Regions from separate parts of the Sphingobium sp. WTD-1 genome, predicted to be linked through region 2. Evidence: riboswitches for the same ligand, from Rfam matches in the RefSeq annotation. Region 2 holds a riboswitch; each other region holds the start of a gene.
The links. Region 2 has a riboswitch for cobalamin ahead of N6H05_RS07245 (TonB-dependent receptor plug domain-containing protein). Riboswitches for the same ligand answer to the same signal wherever they lie in the genome.

Region 1: it holds a riboswitch for cobalamin, as region 2 does, so the genes downstream of both, N6H05_RS03230 (ferredoxin-like domain-containing protein) here and N6H05_RS07245 (TonB-dependent receptor plug domain-containing protein) in region 2, are expected to answer to the same signal.
Region 3: it holds a riboswitch for cobalamin, as region 2 does, so the genes downstream of both, cobW (cobalamin biosynthesis protein CobW) here and N6H05_RS07245 (TonB-dependent receptor plug domain-containing protein) in region 2, are expected to answer to the same signal.
Region 4: it holds a riboswitch for cobalamin, as region 2 does, so the genes downstream of both, N6H05_RS23990 (TonB-dependent receptor plug domain-containing protein) here and N6H05_RS07245 (TonB-dependent receptor plug domain-containing protein) in region 2, are expected to answer to the same signal.

Annotation. Positions count from the first base shown of each region.
Region 1 is NZ_CP119127.1:626,841-630,565, reverse strand. Features, by position in the region: gene N6H05_RS03235 (precorrin-8X methylmutase) at 1-350, opposite strand, end outside; gene N6H05_RS03230 (ferredoxin-like domain-containing protein) at 350-1,477, opposite strand; cobalamin riboswitch at 1,683-1,899, opposite strand; gene N6H05_RS03225 (cation:proton antiporter) at 2,087-3,391, shown strand; gene N6H05_RS03220 (tryptophan halogenase family protein) at 3,437-3,725, shown strand, end outside.
Region 2 is NZ_CP119127.1:1,454,523-1,458,247, reverse strand. Features, by position in the region: gene N6H05_RS07250 (PepSY-associated transmembrane domain-containing protein) at 1-272, opposite strand, end outside; gene N6H05_RS07245 (TonB-dependent receptor plug domain-containing protein) at 275-2,263, opposite strand; cobalamin riboswitch at 2,454-2,711, opposite strand; gene N6H05_RS07240 (copper resistance protein B) at 2,774-3,661, opposite strand; gene N6H05_RS07235 (copper resistance system multicopper oxidase) at 3,658-3,725, opposite strand, start outside.
Region 3 is NZ_CP119127.1:647,022-650,746, reverse strand. Features, by position in the region: gene cobN (cobaltochelatase subunit CobN) at 1-1,160, opposite strand, end outside; gene cobW (cobalamin biosynthesis protein CobW) at 1,160-2,212, opposite strand; cobalamin riboswitch at 2,390-2,631, opposite strand; gene N6H05_RS03335 (Rieske (2Fe-2S) protein) at 2,662-3,039, opposite strand; gene maiA (maleylacetoacetate isomerase) at 3,036-3,680, opposite strand; gene fahA (fumarylacetoacetase) at 3,677-3,725, opposite strand, start outside.
Region 4 is NZ_CP119127.1:4,831,473-4,835,197, reverse strand. Features, by position in the region: gene N6H05_RS23995 (threonine ammonia-lyase) at 1-461, opposite strand, end outside; cobalamin riboswitch at 601-844, shown strand; gene N6H05_RS23990 (TonB-dependent receptor plug domain-containing protein) at 1,016-2,860, shown strand; gene N6H05_RS23985 (FecCD family ABC transporter permease) at 2,847-3,725, shown strand, end outside.

The DNA of each region.
Region 1 (3,725 bases), 830 kb from region 2:
GCCGATCGGGTATTGCCGATCGTGCTGGCCATGCCCGGGACGGCGTCGTCGTTGAGCGTGCAGATGACTGGATTGTCGGCCGGCAGGCGCGTCCGCGTAATCCCTTCCGACACCATGCGTGCATCGCACAGGATCGGGGCGCCGGCCGCCAATGCGTTGCGCGCCGCCTGTGCAAAACCGGGCGAGAAGCGGATATGATGCACCAGATCGACCATCCCGGCGGCATGGATCATGCGGACGGCCACCGGTTCCTCATCGGAAGAAAAGCCGGTCAGGTCCGCTTCGGCGCGGATGGTGGCGAAGGACTGGCGATAGATGGCACTGCCGTCCCTTTCATAGTCATGGGGCATCAATGCGCTCCGAAATGGGCCAGGATGTCGGCGATGGAGAGGGCGGTCCGTGCCGGCGCGGCAGCGTCGGTGGTCGGGAAACTAAGGGTGTAGCGGCCATCGTGGCCGGTAAGCAGGACATCGGCCGGGGCTATGCCCGCGCAGCCCTTGGTGCAGCCCGAGACATGGAGCCGGCCAGCAACATGGGGGGCGAGCCGGCATGCGAGCATGCGGGTCTCGACGCTGGCCTGCGGGCATTCGGGACAGCCGGGGCAGGCATCCACATGGCGCAGCGGATCGGTGGGATCGCATGACAGGCCGGGGGGCAAGATGCCCTCTACATCCCCTTCCACCAGAATCATGCGCCATGGCGTCAGGCGAAGTGCGGTCCAGCCCGGCTGGTCGCCCAGTCGTTCCAGCGCTGTTGCGGTGATGCGGCCGAAGGCGACGGCGCAGGCGAGGCCGCCGGCCCATCGTCCGGGCATGGGTGCTGGCGAGGGTGCGGTAGGCATGACTGTGCCAACGGCCCATGCGGGCAAGGGGACTGCGTGGCGGGCCATGCGTCCCGCCGCCGAGCCGCCGCTCTCGACGAACCAGTGTGCCAAGGCGAGCAATGCGTCGATTTCACGATCGCGAGTCAAGGGCATGCCGGCATGCCGGCCGTCGGCGCGCAGGATAAGCCTCCCACCCATGCCCCGTTCGATCCGGAAATCGCCCGGTTCGCCGTGGAGCATGGGTGCCGGGCCCGCATCGATGATGACGCCGACCTTGGCAGGCAGACGCGGCCATTCATGACTGCGAGCGAGCAACGCCCGCCCGAGCCGGTCGCTGTCGTCGCCGGCGCGCCAGCCCGGTGCGATCATCAGGTTCCGGGCTGTTTCAGCTTCCGCATCGGCATCGACCAGGCGCAGGTTGATCAGGTGATCGCGCAGCCGGGGCCAACTGCGTTCATCCAGGCCGCGCAACTGGAGATTGGCGCGGCGGGTGAGATCGATCTGACCGTTGCCATGGGTGCGGGCCAATGCCGCCAGGCTGATCAGTTGGTCACGGGCCAGCCGGCCCAATGGCGGCTTGACGCGCAGCAACAGGCCGTCGCCGGCCATCATCGGCCGCCAGGCATCCGGGCACCAGCCCCTGACAATAGCCATGCCTCTCTCCCGGCCGTCCCGCTGGGGGAACGGCGCTGGCGCGCGACGACGAACATGGCGGGGGCTTGCCGGCAGCACCGGTCGACGCGCAAAGGCGGGCAGGCGCGAGCAGCACCCGTCGACGCGCGAGCGTGCAGCCCCAGCCGCACAGCTTCGTCGCCCAGACGGAGAAGGACCGTGCCATGGCCATTCCCTGGACCAGGACAAGAGCGACAAAGCGCCGGCCGGTCTCCTGGCTTGCGGGTCGTTGCCCGACATGCGCCTTCCCGGACCGGCTTATGGCTGTCCAGTGGCTGCCCCAATGGGCGTGCATGTCGCGCTATCCGCTTACAGTTGCAGGGACAGCCGCGGATTTGGAGCAAAGCCCCGCACCGCATTCCCGATTAGGTTCCTTGCGGAACACCGGCGCTTTCATGTGCACCAGGATTGCTCCCGAAGCACAGGCTGGCCAATAATCGAAAAGCCTGCACAAGCCAAGCACATCGGCCAATCGATCGCAGAGCTGCGAAAAACACTTGTCCCAATTCTGCATCATGCCATTCTTCATATTGAGAATGCGTCTCGGGAGGTGGGATTCCCGAAGAACGGTGCATGGGGTTAAGGAGGGGCATGGATATCGTCCATGTAGGCGCGGCATTGGCGTTACAGCTGGTTGTCATACTTGGTACCTGCCGTTTGGTAGGCTGGCTGGCGGGCACGTACTTTCATCAGCCGCGGGTGATCGGCGACATGATTGCCGGCATCCTGCTTGGCCCGTCCTTCTTCGGTCTCGTGGCGCCTCAGGCCCAGTCCCTGATCTTTCCGGCCGAGACGAAGCCCATCCTCTATATCGCCGCCCAGATCGGGATCGGCCTCTACATGTTCCTGGTGGGTCTCGGCTTTCGCAGGGACCATTTCTATCGCCATGCCGGCAGCGCGGTCGCCGTGTCGCTCTGTGGCATCGTCGCGCCCTTCCTGGTCGCGGTCGCTCTCACGCCCTGGCTGCTGCAGCTTGAGATGTTTGGTCACATGGTGACCGCTTTCGAGGCGACCTTGTTCATGGGGGTCGCGATATCGATCACTGCCTTCCCGGTGCTGGCACGGATCATCAACGAACGTGGCTTGGCCCATACCCCGCTGGCTTCCTTGGCCTTGTCCGCCGGCGCGATTGACGATGCTATCGCCTGGTCAATCTTGGCGATCCTGCTCGCCTGCATCGGTGTGGACAATATGATCGCGGTCAAGGCATTGGGCGGTGGCGGGCTATTTGCCGCAGTCATGCTGCTTCTGGCACCTGGTCTGATGCGCCCCCTGGCCCGCTGGGCCGAGCGGGAGGGGCGGGTTACATTTCCCCTGCTTGCCGTTGTGGTCATGTTGTTTTCCGCCAGTGCCTGGGCAATGGATGCGGCGGGCTTGCATTCGGTCTTCGGTGGCTTCCTTCTGGGTGTTGTCATGCCACGCGGCCTTCTTGCTCGGGGTATCAAGGTCAGGCTGGAGCCGGTCACGACACTATTGCTCGTTCCGCTCTTCTTCACTTTTTCCGGGCTCAACACGCGGTTGACGATGGTAGATACACCCGTCCTTGCGTTTGTCGCATTGACCATCCTGGCAGGATCGATCCTGGCCAAGGGAGGCGGATGCTGGGCGGCTGCCCGTATGACGGGTCAGGATAATCCTACGGCCCTTGCCGTTGGCGCCCTGATGAACGCGCGTGGACTGATGGAATTGCTGGTCATCAATATCGGGTTGCAGCGCGGCATTATCGGACCAGCGCTGTTTGCGATCCTGGCGCTGATGACGATCGTGACAACGATCATGACATCCCCGGCGATCGATATCCTGTCCCGGAAGAAGATGTTGGGCGGGCCGATCGATGGCTTGAATGACAACGATGTCGATCCCCGCTCGGCGACGTCGAATGCCGGTGCCGCCTGACCGCTGAATGCCAAATTTTTCTCCCCTTCTGCTGGATTGACCGACATGTATGCAGATTTTCCGACGTCCGACCGGGTGGTGAAGCGGGTTGTCGTCGCTGGCGGGGGCACCGCCGGCTGGGTGACGGCGACCGCGCTGGTCCGCCATCTGGGGCCGCTGATCGACATAACGCTCGTCGAGTCCGACGCGATCGGCACCATCGGCGTGGGCGAATCCACCGTGCCGACCTTCCGCGGTTTCCACCAGTTGATGAAGATCCGCGAGGACCGCTTCATGGCCGAGGCGCAGGCGACGGTGAAGCTGGGCATCGAGTTCAAGAATTGGGGGCAGGTCG
Region 2 (3,725 bases):
GTCCGCGTCGGATCGAGCGCCGGCGTCACCCGCAATACGGGCCGCCCCGCCATCATCTCGATCCGGGCGGCGGACAGCATCATGGTGTCGGGCAATGTCCCCGCCTGCCCCGGCGACAGCGTGAGGGGCGTGAGCCCCCCAAGCTGCGCGGCCGGTGTCAGGCGCGGATAGTCGACATAGAGCATCACGAAGCCGGACAGGCACCACAGCGTCATGACAGCGCCGATGATGATGCCCAGCCAGCGATGCAACAGGAGGACCGTCCGCAACATGGTCAGAAGCTCAGGCCATAGCTGACCCGCAGCGTGCGCGGCACGCCCCGGTAGAAGTAGAGGAAGCGGCTGTTGCTGCCGTCCAGTACTCCTGCATCGCTGACCGCCGAACGATAGCCGGTGGAGGCGTAGTCGCGGTCGAACAGATTCTCGACATTGACGCCGAACCGGTTGCGCCGCGCCTGATCCAGCCACAGATGGGCGCCCGCATCGACCACGGCATAATTGCCATAGTTCATCCGGCCAAAGCCCGATGCGGTCGACCAGACATCACCCACCCAATTGGCCGACAGATTGGCGCCGAAGCGGCCGGTCTGCGGCGCATAGACGATCGCGGCGCGGCCATATTGCTCCGGATTGCGATCCCGCTGCACCGAACTGCCCTGATTTCGGACGCGCGAATAGGTGTAGCTGGCCGACAGGCCCCAGCCGCCGCTCAGGTCCGCATTCAGCTCCAGCTCGGCGCCTTCGGCCCGCACCTTGTCGCGAACGTTGATATAGGTGCCGTCGGGAAAGGCCGGATCATCATAGGTCGTGTCGATCAGGTCGGTGATGCGCCGGTTGAAATAGGTCGCTTTCCAGCGGATCGCACCGCCGGCGAGCGCACCGCCCAGCGCGGCGTTGAGGTTCAGGCTTTCCTCCGGCTTCAGGTTCGGGTTGCCGACCTCGCAACAGGGATCATTGCCATAAAGCTGCGAGGCGTCGGGCAGCACGAAGGAGGTGCCGCCATTGGCCTCCACGAACAGCGCGTCGCTGACATCATAGCGACCCGAGACGTTCCAGATCGTCTTTTCCGATCCCTTCGCCTTGTTGTAGCGCAGGCCCGCCGCGATCCGCCCCTTGCTCGACAATTCGTCATTGGTGCGCAACTGGAAGATGCCGGCATGGACCTGTTCATCGGTCGGCGCGATCAGCAGGACGTCGTCGCGGCCGTTGAAGCTCTGGAAATCATAGCCGATCAGCGTGTCGATGCCGCGCAGCATGTTGAGCTGCACCACCGCGCTGCCGCCATAATCCTGATAGCCCCAGAAGGTGCCGGCCGGGTAGATGACCTGTGGCGGCCCCGCCGGAATGGGATTGCGGATCTGGACATAGGCGGTCTTCCAGTCGTGGAAATAGCCCTTGAGGAAGAATTGCACGCCATCCTCGCCGGTATAGTCGAGGCGCAGGCTGGCCACTTCCTCGTTGCGGTCGTTGCGGCTCTCCTTGGTCCGCGTCGCGCTGATATTGTCGAGATCGGCCTTGGTGTGCTGGTAGAGCGCGTTGAGGCGCAGGTCCGGCGCGATATCATATTGATATTTGATGCCCGCCGACCAGAGATCATAGCCGCGCGCGCGATCGGTGGCGCTCGGCTGCATCACGTCATAGGGGCGATAGCCGTCCGACTGGCTGCGATTGCCCCAGACCACGAAGCGATGCTGGCCGATCGCGCCGCGCAGATAGGCGTCCAGGCTGGTGCCGGCAAAACTGTCGAGGCTGGCATTGACCTGGCCGCCCAGATCGTCGCTGAAATCGCGGGTGACGACATTGATGACGCCGGCCGCCGCCTGGGTGCCGTAGAACAGGCTTTCGCCCCCTTTCAGCACCTCGATCCGCTCGATCATGCTGGCGGCCATGGTGTCATTGGGCGACGTGCCGCCATAGAGGCGGTTGTTGAGGCGGATGCCGTCCATCGTCCACAGCACATCCTTGGCGCGCGATCCCTGCAGCGCGATGTCGACATAGCTGAACGGCCCGGACTGCGACCGGATGAACAGGCCCGGCACCGCTTCGAGCGCGCGGGCGGTGTCGATCGCCGCGGCATCGCGGATCTGCGTATCGGTGACGATCTCGATCGCATGGCCATAGCGCGACAGCTGCTGCGGCAGCGTCTCTTCCAGGCTGGTGCCGGTGACGACGATGCTGTCGCCCTCCCCTTCATCGGCCAGAGCCGGCGATGCGAGGCACAAGGACAAGGCCAGTGCGGCCCGCGAAACGATAATGGACTTCATTTATTCCCCCATCCGGCGCCGCGTTCGACGGGCGGGGGCAACCTTCACGAGCGGCACGCGCGCGAACGTCCGACACACGCGCCGGCCGGGCGCCCAAGGGCAACCGACGCGCGTCGTCGCAGCGGCCCCAGCCGCTCGTTCGTCGCTCAGACGGAAGGTACCGTGCCGCGGCCATCCCCTGGACCAAGGCAAGAGCGACCAGACGCCGGCAGGTCTCCTGGCTCACGGGTCATCGCTTGATGCACGGCCTTCCCAGGCCTCGCAGGATTTAGCGTCCGGCCCAGTGGCTGGCGGATCGGGCATTCTGCCGTCCGCACATGTACATCGCGCTCACCGCTTACAGTTGCAGGGACAGCTGCGGATTTGGACGACACCCTGCATGAGAGGGCCATCCGCACCGCATTCCCTATTAAGCCCCTTTCGGGACACCGGCGCGATCATGATCCCATGCCGTGCGGCGCGGGATCGGCGGGATCGATAATCGAATATCAGGCGACCTGCAAGCGCCTCTCAAAACCAGGCGCGCAGGCCGATCACCAGCCTGGTGGCCGACGGCTTGTCGCCGGCGGCACGGGCATGGTCGGCCGTGTCGCCCAGCTTGCGCTCCCAATTGACGCCGACATAGGGCGCGAACTCGCGGGCAATCTCGTAGCGCAGCCGCAGCCCCAGCTCGATGTCGGACGGGCCGGCGCCGATCCCCAGTTCGGGCACATCCTGCGCCGCCAGATTGAACTCGGCGGCGGGCTGCAGGATCAGCCGCTGGGTGATACGCTGGTCATAGCTCGCCTCCAGCCGCAGATGGGCGTCGCCCCTGGTCGACAGGAAGGCTTCGACCCCGACTTCGAACCAGTAGGGCGCCAGGCCGTCGATGCCGATTACCGCATAGCTGCGGTCCGGCCCTTCGCCGAAATCCTGCCGCACGCCCGCCTGCAGGTTGAACCAGGGGTCGATCGCCCGGCTGTAGAGCGCCTGCACCTCGGCCCGTTCGAGCGATCCGCCGAACGCCCCCTCGCCCTCGCTCTTGACCGCGAAGCGGTTGATGTCGCCGCCGATCCAGCCCTCGCCCTCCCAGGCATAGCCGTCCGCGCCCTTGCCGGCGCGATATTCCAGCCGATCGAGCATCCATTGCGAATAGGTCATGCCGCCCCCTTCCGCGGTCATCGCCGCGCGGGCGCGGGCCATGGCGGCCGGGTCATAGAGCGCGTCGGCGGCATGGTCGGTCGGCACTGGCGGCAGCGTGCCTTGCGGGATCGCTGCGTCGGTAGCCGACATCTCATGGCCCATTGCCCCATGATCCATCTGGCTGTGGTCAATCTGGCTATGGTCCATTTGGGGGACCATCGTCTGGGCCTGCACCGGCGCGGCGGCGGCGAGCAGAAGGAATGCGAGCGCCTTCATGCAGCGTCCTCCCCGTGGCGGACCGTCACGACCCGCATCATCCCGGCATGCATGTGCATCAGCA
Region 3 (3,725 bases), 810 kb from region 2:
GCCAGCACAAGCGCGACCCGGCGCTCGGTCGGCGCAGTGCGGCGCAGTGCCGCCCAGTTGCGCGCCAGATCGGCGACGAAGGCAACCCGGTCCGGCGCGACGCGCGGCACGACGATGCCGCACTGGGTGCGTTCATCGAACCGCTCGGCCGCCTTGAAGGCAACGGCGCGGGTGAAGAGGCGGCCGTCCACTTCGGGCAGGGCGACATTCATCGCCAGGTCGCGCGGGCCAAGGCCACGGGCGGACCCGCGCCAGCTGCCTTCCTCGACCCCGGCAAAGGCGGTCTGCAGGATCGGGCAGTCGGCCTGTTCCAATATGCCCGGCACGCGCGGCTCGGACGAAGAGGAGGCGGCGAAGCTGGTCGCATTGACGATGATGTCGGGCGCGATGTCGGCCAGCAGCCCGCCGAGCCAGTCGCGCACGAACGGCTCGCGCAGCGCGCGGACATGCACGGCGGCGACGTTGAAGCCGCGCGCGCCAAGCGCCGCGACCATCGCATCGACCGCGCTCAGAGTGCCCGCGACCACCAGCGCGCGATAGAAGATCAGCAGCGCCACCGGCCGCCCCTCGACCCAGGTCGCGCGCAGTTCGGCCACGCCGGGCCGGTCATGGCCGGGCAGATAGAGGCCCGCATCGGCGATCGGCAGCGGATGGTCGGGCTCGCCCGCATCCGCGCCGATCAGCCGGGCGGCGCAGCGCAGGAAGGACAGCGCATTGGCGGTGCCGCCCTGGCGCAGATAGTCGCGCAACTGCTCGCGCATCGCCGCCGACACGGTGGAGGCGAGGTCCAGCGCCGCGTCGCCCTCGCGCCCGTCGGCGATCGCGGCGAAGGCGATGCCCCGTTCGCGCGCGACCTGCGCAATCTCGTCCACGCCATAGGGCCAATAGCTTTTGCCGCCGAGCAGGATGACGCAGACGAAGCGCGCCCTGGCGATCACCTTCTCGACATAGAGGTCGACCGAATAGGGGTGCTTGAGCTGCAGTAGATTGGCCAGCCGCACGCTCGGCGCATCATCGGGCAGGCGCGCGGCGGCGGCGGCGAAACAGGCGAGGTCGCTGTCCGCCACGGTCAGGATGACGATGTCGCCGGGCGGCTGGTCGAGGTCGATCGCCTCCTCGCCGTCGCTGATCGTTCCCGGCGTGGCGGACAGAAGATGCATCAGCCGAGCACGGCCTGGATGTCGGCTTCGATCGCGGCGCGGTCCAGCCCCTTCTGGCCGATCACCACCAGCTGGGTGCGGCGCGCTTCCTGCGGCTGCCAGGGGCGGTCGAAGAAATGCTGGATGCGCGGGCCGACCGCCTGCACGACGAGGCGCATCGGCTTGCCGGCGACCGCGACCATGCCCTTGACGCGCAGCACGTCATGCCGGGCGATCAGCGCGGACAGCGCCTGCACCAGCGTGTCGGGATCGGCCACGGCATCGCCGTCGACGACGAAGCTGTCGAAATCATCATGATCATGATCCTCGCCCTCCGCCTCATGGTGGGAGGGGCGGGCGTCGAGATCATCCTCCGCCGCCGCGACGATGCCCAGCAGCGCGCCGATGTCGACCGCGCCATGGGCGGCGCGGACGATCTTCACGCCAGGCCGCGTCTCGGCATCGACCTGCGCCTCGACCGCGGCCAGCGTGTCGGCATCGACCAGGTCGCTCTTGTTCAGCACCACCATGTCGGCACAGGCGAGCTGATCCTCGAACAATTCCTCCAGCGGGCTGTCATGGTCCAGATTGGGGTCGGCGGCTCGCGCGGCGGCCAGCGCCGCCTCGTCCGTGGCAAAACGGCCGGCGGCGACCGCATCGGCATCGATCAGCGCGACGACGCCGTCCACCGTGGCGCGGGTGCGGATGTCGGGCCACTGGAACGCCTTGACCAGCGGCTTGGGCAGGGCCAGCCCCGACGTTTCGATGATGATATGGTCGGGCGGGCTCGGCCGGTCGAGCAGCGCGGTCATGGTCGGCAGGAAATCGTCGGCGACGGTGCAGCAGATGCAGCCATTGGCCAGCTCGACGATATCCTCTTCGGGGCAGGCGGCGTCGTTGCAGCCCTTCACCAGTTCGCCGTCGACGCCGACATCGCCAAATTCGTTGATGATGAGGGCGAGGCGGCGCCCCTTCGCATTTTCCAGCAGATGGCGGATCAGCGTGGTCTTGCCCGCGCCCAGGAAGCCGGTGATGACGGTGGTCGGAATCTTGGCAGATGCAGTGTTGGCCATGACAAATACTCGCGCGCCGGAGCAACCGGGGCGGGAGCAAACCGGGCGCGCACGCACGGCCGGCCCGCATCGCGGACGGGCGCTTGTTCGCCCGCAGATGCGTGACCGCGCGGCTCCAGCCGCCAACCTGTCGCTCAGACGGAACACCGTGCCCCGGCCATCCCCTGGACCAAAGCAAGAGCGACCTAAACGCCGGCAGGTCTCCTGGCTTGCGGGTCATAGCGGGAGGAACGGCCTTCCCAGGCCTCGCAGGATTTAGCGTCCGGCCCAGTGGCTGCTGATCCCGCATCGGGGACAGCTTTGTTCATCACGCTCGCCGCTCACAGTTGCAGGGACAGCTGCGGACTTGGATGCCATGGCATCCGCACCGCCTTCCCATTTTAAGCCCCCGTGGGGGCACCGGCGCGATCATGTCGGGACGATGCGAAGCGCCGTCCCTGGGCCGGTTCCTAGTCGCTTTGGGCAGCGGTGACAATCCAGCCATCGGCGATGGCGAGCGGCCAGGGCGCAATGCGCTGGCCGACGCACGGCCCGCCGACACAGACTCCATCTTCGCGGCGGAAAATGGCGCCGTGCCAGCTACAGCGGATATGGCTGCCATCCGGGGTCAGATAATCATCGAGCTGCTGGGCGAGCGGCAGGCCGGCATGGGGGCATTGGTCGACAAAGCCGGCGACATGATCGCCATCCCGCACGGCAAAGCCATGGAAGCGGCCGGCCCGCATCTGCAGCACGAAATTGCGCGCCTTGCCATCGGCCATCTGGTCGATCGGGCAGAGGCGCACTCCCGCCGGCGTCGCGAACAGGCGCGTGTCCCTGTCGTTCATGCGTTAGCGTCGGGCTGGCGATCGGGGTGCGCGGCGGCAAAGGCGGGGAGCGCGCATGCCGCCGCGTCCACGGCGCACAGCCGCGGAAAGGGCGTCAGGTCGACGCCGAAGCGCCGGGCATTGTAGAGCTGGGGCACGAAATGGCAGTCGGCGAAGCTGGGGCTGTCGCCGAAGGCGAAACGGCCGCCATGGCGCGCAACCAGCGTTTCGAGCGCGGCGAAGCCCTCGCCGATCCAACGCGCGATCCAACCCTGCACCTGATCCTCGCTGGCGCCAAAATCCTGCCGCAGCGCCTGCAATATGCGCAGATTGCCGAGCGGATGGATATCGCAGGCGATGATGCCGGCCATGGCACGGACGATCGCGGCATCGCCGGGATCGGCGGGCAGCAAGGCCGGCTGCGCCCAGCGGGCCTCGATCCATTCGAGGATCGCGCCGCTCTGGGTCAGCACGGTGTCGCCATCGACCAGTGCGGGCACCAGCCCTTGCGGCGCGATCGCCCGATAGTCGGGTGCCCGCTGCGCGCCGCTCCGCAGATCATGGGTGACCTGCGCATAGTCGACGCCCTTCAGGCTGAGGGCGATCCGCACGCGATAGCTCGCGCTCGATCGCCAATAGCCATGAAGGATGAGGTCGCTCATCGCGCCGGCACGATCATCGCGTGGCATTCGCCAAAGCCGATCGAC
Region 4 (3,725 bases), 1.7 Mb from region 2:
GGATCGTCGAAGGAGGGGACGAGGGTGGCGCCGCGTTCGGTGGCAAGGGCGGTGGCGATTGCCTCGCGGCTCTGGGTGAAGCGGTCATAGGGGACGACCTCAGCCCCCATCGCACGCGTGTTGGCGGTCTTGATCGCCGGGGCATCGGCCGGCATCACGATCGTTGCCGGTATGCCGAGCAGGCGTGCGGCAAAGGCGACGCCCTGGGCATGATTGCCCGAGGACCAGGCGACGACGCCCGCCGCCCGTTCCGCATCGTTCAGCCGGGCGAGGCGGTTATAGGCGCCGCGGAACTTGAACGATCCGCTATGCTGGGCGCCCTCGAACTTCACCAGCACCCGCCGGCCGCAATGATCGTTGAGTGCGGCATTCTCGATCAGCGGGGTGCGGACCGCCGCCGGCGCGATCAGCCGCGCGGCATCGGCGACGTCGGCGGCAGTGATGGCAAGCGAATCGGTCATGTGGCGTCTCCCGGCAAGAGGCCCCTGCATAGCCGCCCGCCGGCGCCGCGCAACGATCCGCCGGGGCGATCCTGGCCCGCTTGGCAGGGCTTGTGCTTTGGCTTATGGGGGCCGCGCGCCGGGGCGGTCAAAAGCCCCGGACGCGCATGATCGCGCCGGTGCCCGCAAGGGCTGAAAACGGGAATGCGGTGCGGGGGGGGCGCAGCCCTTCCAAATCCGCGGCTGTCCCTGCAACTGTAAGCGGTGAGCGCGATGCGCAGGGTTCCCAGGCTCTTCAAAAGGGGAGGGCCGGAACCGGCCACTGGACGGACGAGTCCGGGAAGGCTGGCGCATCGCTGCCCTGACCCGCGAGCCAGGAGACCTGCCGGCGTCTGGTCGCTCTTGCCCTGGCCCAGGGGATGGCCATGGCGCGGTGTTTCCGTCGAGCGACGCCCATGGCGGCCGGGGCCGCATCGGTGCGTGGGGCGGGGCGCTGGCGTCTTCCCGATCCCCATGCAGCGACCGCTTGTGCGGACGCCCCGGTTCCAAATCGACGGACGCCGGGGGACGATAAAATGAAGATGTTGGGGATTTCGCTGATCGCATTGCTGGCCGCTACGCCGGCACTGGCCCAGGATGACGATATCGTCGTCACCGCTTCGGGCATCGCACAGCCGCGCGACGAGGTCGGCCAGGCGATCACGGTGATCGATGCCGACACGATCAGGACGCGCCAGGCGGTCGATGTCGTCGACCTGCTCGCCACCACGCCGGGCGTCCGCTTCAGCCGCAACGGCTCCACCGGCGGCGTGACCGGCGTGTCGCTGCGCGGCGCGGAGACGACCCAGACGCTGGTGCTGATCGACGGGGTCAAGGTCAACGACCCGAGCGGCATCGGCGACGGCTATGATTTCGGTCATTTGCTGACCGGCAATATCCGCCGGATCGAAGTGCTGCGTGGCTCCAACTCGGTGGTCTATGGCAGCCAGGCGATCGGCGGCGTGGTCAATGTGATGACCGGCGCGCCGAGCGAGGGTTTCGAGGTCAATGCCTCGGCCGACTATGGCTATAGCGACACGCTCAACGCCAAGGCCGATGTGTCGGGCACGCGTGGCGCGGTGTCGGGCGGCGTCGGCGTCGCCTATTTCAACACCGACGGCATTTCCTCGGTCGGCCGGTCCTTCGGCGGCGTGGAGAAGGACGGCTATGAGAATATCGCCACCAACGCCAAGCTGAAGATCGCCTTTTCCGACACTCTGAGCCTCGACCTGCGCGGTTATTATATCCATGCCGATCTCGACTATGACAGCTTCTTCGGCGCGCCGGCCGACAGCAGCGACGTCAGCAAGCTGGACCAATATGTCGGCTATGCCGGGATCAACCTGGCGCTGCTCGACGGCAAGCTGACCAACCGCGCCGCCGTCACCTGGCTGCGCAACGATCGCGACTATTATTTCGTGCGCGGCACCGACCCGGACTATGGCTATTCGGGCACCAATCTGCGCTTCGAATATGAAGGCGTCTATGCCCCGGTGGATCAGGCCAAGCTGATCTTCGGCTATGAGCATGAGCGGCCGGACTATGAGTATTTCGGCTTTGGCGACATAGCGAGCGCGAAGGCGAACATCGACAGCGTCTATGCACTGGCGGTGGTGAAGCCGCTCACCGGCCTCGCCGTCACCGGGGGCTTGCGCCATGACGATCATAGCCAGTTCGGCGGCGCGACCACCTTTGGCGCTAACGCCAATTACACGCCGAACGCCGGCGCGACCAATATCCGCCTCTCCTATGGCGAGGGGTTCAAGGCGCCGTCCCTTTATCAGCTCTACGACACTTATAGCGGCAACAGCGCGCTGCGGCCGGAGCGCTCGAAAAGCTATGATATCGGCTTCGACCAGAGCCTGGACGGGGACAAGGCGGTGCTGTCGCTGACCGCCTTCCGGCGCGATACCCGCAACCAGATCAACTATGACTATGCGACCTACACCTATGGCAATCTGGACCGGACCCGCGCCAAGGGCGTGGAAGCGACGCTGACGCTGAAGCCGGTCGAGGCGCTGACGGTGGCGGCCTCCTACAGCTATGTCGATGCGCGCGACCGGTCGGGCGGAGCCACCGACGGCAATCGCCTGCCGCGCCGCGCCGCCAATGCGGTCAGCCTGTCGGCCGACTATCTCTGGGCCTTCGGCCTGTCGACCGGCGCGACCCTGACCATGGTCGGCGACAGCTATGACGACACGGCCAACACCCGCCGGCTCGACGGCTATGCGCTGGCTGGTCTGCGCGCGTCCTTCCCGGTGGGCGCGCATCTGGAAGTCTATGGCCGGATCGACAATCTGTTCGATGCGGATTACGCCACCGCCTATGGCTATGGCACCTATGGCCGGTCGGCCTATGGCGGCGTGCGTGTCCGCTTCTAAGGGGCGGCGGCATGCTCTGTTGCTGCCGGGGCTGATCGCCCTGCTGCTGGTCGCGGCCATCGCGTCGGTCGCGCTGGGATCGGTGACGATCGCGCCGGCCCGCATCCTGGCGGTGCTGGCGGGCGGTGGCGACATGGTAGCGCGCGCGATCGTCATCGACCTGCGCCTGCCGCGCATGGCGATCGGACTGCTGGTCGGCGCCATGCTGGGCCTGTCGGGCGCGGCATTGCAGGGCTATCTGCGCAATCCGCTGGCCGAACCCGCCGTGCTGGGCGTATCCAATGCGGCGGCGCTGGGCGCGGTGATCGCGCTCTATTTCGGCCTGTCCGAACTCCATCCGATGGCATTGCCGCTGCTGGCGATCGTGACGGCGCTGGCGGCAATCGGTGCGCTGTTCCTGCTTGCCGGGCCGTCGGAAAGCCCGTTGACGCTGATCCTGGCCGGCATCGCCGTCGCGACGCTGGCGGGGGCGGGGATCAGCCTGGCGCTCAACCTGTCGCCCAATCCCTTTGCCGCGATGGAGATCATGAGCTGGCTTATGGGGAGCCTGGAAAATCGCAGCATCGACCATCTGCTGCTGGCGCTGCCCTGCATCGCGGTCGGCGCGGCGCTGCTGCTTTATGACGGACGTGCGCTCGACGCGCTGACCCTGGGCGAGGATGGCGCGCGGGCGCTGGGCGTCGACCTGTCGCGGGCGCGGCTGCGGCTGATGGCGGGGGTGGCGATCGGCGTCGGCGGCGCGGTGGCGGTGACCGGATCGATCGGCTTCGTCGGCCTGATCGTGCCGCATCTGGTGCGGCCGCTGACCGATCGGTCGCCGTCCGCGCTGCTGTTGCCCTCGATGCTGGGCGGCGCGGTGCTGCTG